DNA from 3 places in the Arthrobacter jiangjiafuii genome. Region 1 is predicted to be linked to each of the others. Evidence: riboswitches for the same ligand, from Rfam matches in the RefSeq annotation. Region 1 holds a riboswitch; each other region holds the start of a gene.
The links. A riboswitch is a leader RNA that binds a small molecule or an ion and turns the genes downstream of it on or off. The one in region 1 is predicted to bind S-adenosylmethionine.

Region 1 (2,257 bases):
GGCGGCAGCTCCACCGTGACGCTGTTCCGGCCGGAGGCGCCGGCGGACGGGGACGGCGTGGCGGACTTCTCCGCCGTGGCTGGGGGCGTGGCCGGTTCGGTGGCAGCCGCCTCGGGATCCTCCTGTGCAGTGCATCCTGCCAGCACCAGGGCCAGTGCCGCTGCGGGAAGCAGAGCCATCCGCGTAAACGAAATATCCGGCACTTTGCCGGGCATTGCCTTATTTGATGGGCCGTGGACATTTCTGTTTCTGGTCATCTTCGCTACTTCCTCCCGAAGTAATCCGAAGAACGATAGTGGGACGGCAGCCGGATGTAAAGGATTGGTAACGGAGGGGGCATGCCGTAAACCCCTGGAAAACAATTCCGGCAGCGCCCAATTGCCTGTGCCCGTCAGGCAATTTCCTGCCGGTCAGGCGAATTCGGGGACACCCAGGCGGCGGAACGCGGAACCGTGAAAGACCAGTGGATCATGGGCGTCGTCGTGGGAGGCATGGCCGTGAACCCTCAGCAGCACCACCTGATGGTCACCGGCAGGAACTTCGTTTTCCACCGAGCACTCGAGCCAGAGCGCGGCGCGGTCAATGAAGAGGGACCCGGAGGCGTCGGTGTGCAGGTTCAGGCCGGCAAACCGGTCACCGGATTTCGACGCGATCTGCTTGCAGATTCCTTCGTGCTCAGAGCCGAGGACCGACACGCCGATGCGCTGGGCCCGCCGCAGCACCGGCCAGGTCCGGGAGGTCTGCTGCACAGCGAACATGACCAGCGGAGGGTCCATGGAAACCCCCACCGTGAACGATGAGGCAACAATTCCCTGCGGCTGGCCGTCAACCACCGCGCACAGGGCGGCAATTCCCGAGGGAAACCGTGAAAAGGCCCGGCGCAATGCAGCGGGTTGCAGGTCGGTACGAAGAGTCATGAGGGGGAAGATCCTTTGCCCTAAAGCGCGGCCGGAAGAAAAAACCCGGCACAAACGCGGTACTTGCCATGCCGGAGGATTTTCGCCGGACGGCCGAATCGTCACCTGGAGCACCCCGCTACAGCGAGAGGGTTGCCGTCCAACCGGCCAGGGCCTGTGGCTGGAACTCTTGATTCAGCTTCCAACGTAGAAGTGCAGGAGGCGGACTTGCAAACCCCTGCCTCACTTCGTAAAACTCGGCTTCATAAAACTCCCGGTGCCGAAGGGATACAGTTTCAGCATGAAACAGCGGTGGTTTAAGCAGGTGGACGTCTTCGGCAACGAACCGTATTTGGGCAATCCCCTCGCGGTGGTGCTTGAAGCGGAGGGCCTGACAGATGCAGAGATGGAATCCTTCGCGAGATGGACCAATCTCTCGGAGACGACGTTCGTCCTGCCTCCGACCACGGACGGAGCCGACTACAGGGTTCGGATTTTCACCCCCGGAGGAGAGATCCCGTTTGCCGGGCATCCCACTCTGGGAACGTGCCACGCGTGGCTGGAGGCCGGGAACAAGCGCCGCTACCCCGACGTCGTCGTCCAGGAATGCGGAATCGGGCTGGTCACGCTGCATGCCAATGCCGGAATCGCCGCCTTCGCCGCTCCGCCGCTGCTGCGCTCGGGACCGCTGGAAGACGAGGTCCTGGACCAGGCGCTGCGCGCCCTGAACCTGGACCGCACCGAAATTCTTGCCTCCAACTGGATCGACAACGGTCCGGGGTGGCTTGGACTCCTGCTGCGCGACGCCGACGCCGTGCTGGCGCTGAAACCCGACCCCACGATCATGGGCAATCTGCGGGTGGGCGTTATCGGCGCCCAGCCGCAGGACGCCGAAACGGACTTCGAGGTCCGTGCCTTCGTGCCCGGCCTGGGCATCACCGAAGATCCCGTAACGGGAAGCCTCAACGCCGGCCTGGCCCAATGGCTGATCGGAGCCTCACTCGCACCCGAACGCTACGTCGTCACGCAGGGCACAGCCGTGCGGCGTTCCGGGCGTGTCCGCGTCTTCACGCGCGACGGGAAGATCTGGATCGGCGGGTCCACCGTGACCTCCATCGACGGCACCGTCACCCTCTAGCCGCCATGTTCAACCTGCACTCGCTGCGGCTTCCGGTGATCGGGGCGCCCATGGCCGGCGGCGCATCCACGCCGCAGCTTGCCGCTGCCGTGAGCAACGCGGGAGGGCTCGGCTTCCTGGCTGCCGGTTATAAGAGCGCTGCCGCGGTGGCTGAGCAAACCGCCCGGACCCGCAGCCTGACCGGCGGACCCTTCGGCGTGAACCTGTTTGTACCGGATGCCGC
Region 2 (2,257 bases), 920 kb from region 1:
GTGATCTTGGCGGGATTCCGCTGGCAGGCGGCGGCACCGTGGCACCGGGCCGGGTGTTCAGGATGGGCCGGTCCGAGTGGCTGACCGAACGCGGCTGGGCGCAGGCCCGTGCCGCCGGCGTGCGGACCGTCGTCGACCTGCGCAACCCGGAGGAGCAGGGCCGGCGGGACACCGATCCGCAGGTGCCGGCTGGCGCCGTCGTCGGCCTCACATTCCTGACCCGCCCCACCCAGGAAGCGACGGACCCGGATTTCACGGCGCTGACCGGGCCGTACATGGATTCGCCCAAGTTCTACCGCGAGAACCTGCGGCGCTGGCCGGAGAAGATTGCCGCCGTCGCCCGCGCTGTGGCGGACGCCGACGACGGCGGCGTGGTGATCCATTGCTCGGCTGGCCGGGACCGCACCGGCCTGATCGCCATGCTGCTGCTGCAACTGGCCGGCGCGGAACCGGACGCTATCGCGGACGACTATGAGCGGGCGGTCCGCGGAATCAGCGCCTTCCACGCAACGCAGGCGAATCCACGGGAGAAGCCGCTGACCGCCGCACAGTTGGAAGACCGGGTGGCCGAGGGCCGGAAGGAACTGCTCCGTGCCCTGGACGGTTTTGACGCGGAACAGTACCTGCGCTCAGCGGGGCTTAGCCCAGCTGAGATCGGGCGTCTTCGGAGTCGTTTGCGCTGATCCGCTTACACGGATGCACCCTTTCCGGCGTCGCCAAGTAGAAAAAAGAGCGTCTGGCTTCACTGGTGAAGCCGCCCGGAACCAGCAGCGAGGAATAGCGCGCGCACCACTGCGCCTGCCCTCCGGATGCGGCCAGGGCCAACGCCAGCGCGGGAATGTCGTGGAACCACATCAGGCGCTGCTCACCGTCCACCACCAGCTGGATCAGGTCCAGTTCAACGTCGGCATAGGCCTGGGCATCCACCCAGTCGTCGAAGCCGGCCAAGCGCTTGCCGTGGATGAGATGCACGTTGTGGCCGGGCGTGTAGCTGATGCAGCGGGCGTCACTGGAAATGCTCACAGTGTGTTCCTTTTCAGGTTGTCCTTGCCTGCGCCGGGCGGCGGCAGGCCGCTTCGTCATCCGAACCACCCGCCGAACAATGGGGTTGGTGTGAGGCCAGTCGGAGCTTTTATGGCCGGATCAGATCCGGCCAACGGCCACCTCTCGTGAAGCTGAGACCACCTTAGCGCACGGCGCCGACACTGGGAACCGCCGTCGTCGGCCTGGCCATGAAGCCGACGACGGCGCCTTCCTCAGCGCCAGCCCGCCGCCGGAGCGACCAGCTTGACGATGTTCTCCAGCAGCTGGGTGTTGTAGTCCACGCCCAGCTGGTTGGGGACCGTGATCAGCACCGTATCGGCGGCCTGCACCGCTGCGTCGGCGGCCAGCTGGTCGGCAATCACATCGGGTTCGCCGATGTAGCTCTTGCCGAAGCGGGCCAGGCCGCCGTCGAGCCGGCCCACCTGGTCCCGGGAATCTGCCTGGGCGCGCAGTCCGAAATACCGGCGGTCGTCGTCGGATACCAGGGGCACCACGCTGCGGCTGACCGAGACCCGCGGCGTACCGGCATGGCCGGCATCCGCCCAGGCGGCGCGGTACAGCTCGATCTGCTCGGCCTGCAGCTGGTCGAACGGAACACCGGTGTCTTCGGTCAGCAGGGTGGAGCTCATCAGGTTCATGCCCTGCTCTCCGGTCCATTTGGCGGTGGCCCGGGTTCCGGAACCCCACCAGATCCGCTCGCTCAGCCCAGGGGATTGCGGTTCGATCGCCAGCGAACCGGAACTGCCGGTCATCACCGGGTCTGCGGCGGCCAGCCCGGCGCCGGCAATCGCGGCACGGAAGACCAGGGTGTGCTTGCGTGCCTCGTCGGCGTCGGTGCTGCCGTCGGACGGAACATAACCGAAGGCCTCATAACCGCGCAGTGCCGGCTCGGGTGAGCCGCGGCTGAGGCCGAGCTGCAGCCGGCCGCCGCTGATCAGGTCCGCCGCCGCGGCTTCCTCCGCCATGTAGAGCGGATTTTCATACCGCATATCAATGACGGCCGTTCCCAGCTCAATCCGGCTGGTCCGTGCGGCCATGGCGGAGAGCAGCGGGAACGGAGCGGCGAACTGCGGGGCGAAGTGGTGGACGCGCAGGTACGCGCCGTCTATCCCCAGCTCCTCCGCCGCCTCGGCCAGGTCAATGGTCTGCAGCAGGGCGTCGCGGGCGGTTCGTACAAAGGAACCCTGCACGTCCCGGTAATGTCCAAAGGACA
Region 3 (2,257 bases), 470 kb from region 1:
CCAGCGCCTGATGCGCTGTGGGCCAGGCCCCGGGAGTGTAGGGGAAGTGCACTGTGAGGCGCTGCCCGTCCTTCACCCGGTAGCCGTCGTCGTCGCGCGCGCTCCACCCGGCGTCGTCCAGCAGGGCGGCTGCCCCGGCCGGGTCCGGATCGTAGACGTGTTCAAAATCGGGGGAGTAGAAGCCGGTGGTGGAACTGAGAGGTCCGCCGGCCCGGGTCACGGTGCCGAAGTAGACGCTGTTGATGCCGGCGTCCACGTACGCGCTGTGCAGGAAGGCCTTGCGCACGTTCAGATCGTCGAAGGGGGCGCGGGTGGTGTTGAGGATCAGGTTGGTGGGGTTGCCCGGCCGGTCCTGGGTGATGAGTTCAACAGCGGGGTCAGCCTCGGCCTCATCGAAGTTCACCGACGGCATCAGATCGATGGCATCCACCTGTCCGGCGCGGAGCAGCCCGTATCGGGTGGAGTCCTCCGGCACGATGCGCCACTCGATCTTTTCGATGTGCGCCGGACCGCTGTGCCGGGCAAAGGGTGGTGCCGAGTTGTAGTCCTCATTGCGCACGAGGCTGACCTTGGACTGCGGAACGTAGTCCACAATCCTGTACGGGCCGGTGCCCACCGGCGCATTGCAGTTCTCGGCCTGGGGCCGCGTGAGGGCGTCGGGGGATTCGATGCCCAGGAAGGGTTGGGCCAGGACTTCAAGGAACGCCGCATACGGGCGGTTCAGGGTGACGACGGCGGTTCTCTCGTCCCTGATTTCAGTGCCGACATAGGGCTTCAGATACCCGCCGGCGGTGCCCGATTGGGTGTCCGGGTCCACCATGTGGTCAAGGTTGGCCTTGACCGCCTCAGCGGTGAGCTTCGTGCCGTCGGTGAACCAGACGTCGTCGCGCATGGTGAAGGTGTAGGCCAGCCCGTCATCGGACACCGACCAGTCCGTGGCCAGCCAGGGATGGATGACGCCTTCGCTGTCCTGCGAGACCAGCGAATCGAGATAGTTGGCGGCCAGGGAAGCCTGCGGCATGTCGCCGTTGACGTGGGGGTCCAGGCAGGAAATGTCCTTGCCGGTGGCGAAGACGAAGGTGTCGTCCTCGGCGGCTGCCGCGGAGCCTCCGCAGCCGGACAGGGTGAGGATTGCTGCTGCCGCGGCCGCTGCCACGGCTGATCCTCTAGGGGTGGTGATGCGTGCTGGTTTCACTCGGGGCTCCTGAATCATCGCCCGATGGAGGGCAGACAGGACAGCCGGCAGTCACCCCGACGCGCCTATGCGCGGCGGGCAGACCAACGAAAGCGGTGAGCTTCTCCATCGGTCCTGGCAGTAGCACCGTTCCCCGCTGCTACACGGGGGTGGTTGCTGCGGCGTCATCGATCCAGGTCTCTCGGCCGCTCGGGATGGTTACGGGTTCAGCAAAGCGCACCGTCGGGCCGGGCGCGACTGTTACGAAATAAGTGGTCACGCGCCGTAAGTTACGGACATGAGGCGTCGAGTGTGGAGATCATGCCGCCCCGGGACTGGTTTTCGAGCGCGAGCCCGACTGGTCCAGGAGCGGATCTGCGCGCCGTTCCATCTCAGCGCCACGGGATTCCCCACCGGCACTGAGCGCTTTCCTGCCGCGTATGAAGCGGTCGACGGCGCGCTCCGGGAGGCGGTGGAATACAGCGATGCGTTGGCCGGCCCGCCGCAGTTTGAATCCCTCGCCGGCGGGATGGTCTCCACCGTTCCCGACTACCGCACCTTCCTTGCAGTACCGGCCGACGACGTCGTGCTGCCGCCGGCGCTGCGGCAGCAGATGACCGAGGATCAGGGTGCAGGCCGGCCCCGGGGTGTGGTGGTCCGAGCCGGGAATGTGGGGCTGGTCCGGCGGGTCCGGGGTGGTCGCCGGGGTCTATCCCGACGGGGATATTGGCGTCCTCTTCACCCAGCGTTTCCTTGGCGGACCACAGGACACCCTCGACTTCTTCTGGGACAGCCTTGCCGCCGTCCGGAAGAGCACATCCACCTGATCAGCCTTTCTGATAGTGCCGGCAGAGATCAGCTCCTAACCACCGATGCCGACGCTGACGCCGTCGATGACCAAGATGCCGGACAGATCGGGGGCGCCGCCCTCAACATCCAGGTTGATCGCGGTTCCCGGTTGCAGGACGGCGGTTGGGCAACCATTAACGGCGGTACGGTCGCGAGGCCGGTGAAGGTGCTCGCATCAAGCCGGCAGATGCCGGTGCTGATGTTCAGCAGCAAATATGGCAGCTCCTCCGGCTC

Region 2: another riboswitch for S-adenosylmethionine. It lies ahead of KKR91_RS14555 (hypothetical protein); the one in region 1 lies ahead of KKR91_RS10260 (flavin reductase family protein).
Region 3: another riboswitch for S-adenosylmethionine. It lies ahead of KKR91_RS08090 (ABC transporter substrate-binding protein); the one in region 1 lies ahead of KKR91_RS10260 (flavin reductase family protein).

The regions. Positions count from the first base shown of each region.
Region 1 is NZ_CP076022.1:2,179,100-2,181,356, reverse strand. Features, by position in the region: gene KKR91_RS10265 (hypothetical protein) at 1-179, opposite strand, end outside; gene KKR91_RS10260 (flavin reductase family protein) at 411-917, opposite strand; SAM riboswitch class IV at 972-1,092, opposite strand; gene KKR91_RS10255 (PhzF family phenazine biosynthesis protein) at 1,198-2,034, shown strand; gene KKR91_RS10250 (nitronate monooxygenase) at 2,040-2,257, shown strand, end outside.
Region 2 is NZ_CP076022.1:3,101,978-3,104,234, reverse strand. Features, by position in the region: gene KKR91_RS14560 (tyrosine-protein phosphatase) at 1-683, shown strand, start outside; gene KKR91_RS14555 (hypothetical protein) at 640-1,023, opposite strand; SAM riboswitch class IV at 1,039-1,175, opposite strand; gene KKR91_RS14550 (LLM class flavin-dependent oxidoreductase) at 1,257-2,257, opposite strand, start outside.
Region 3 is NZ_CP076022.1:1,705,246-1,707,502, forward strand. Features, by position in the region: gene KKR91_RS08090 (ABC transporter substrate-binding protein) at 1-1,195, opposite strand, end outside; SAM riboswitch class I at 1,298-1,396, opposite strand; gene KKR91_RS17195 (MarR family transcriptional regulator) at 1,473-2,257, shown strand, end outside.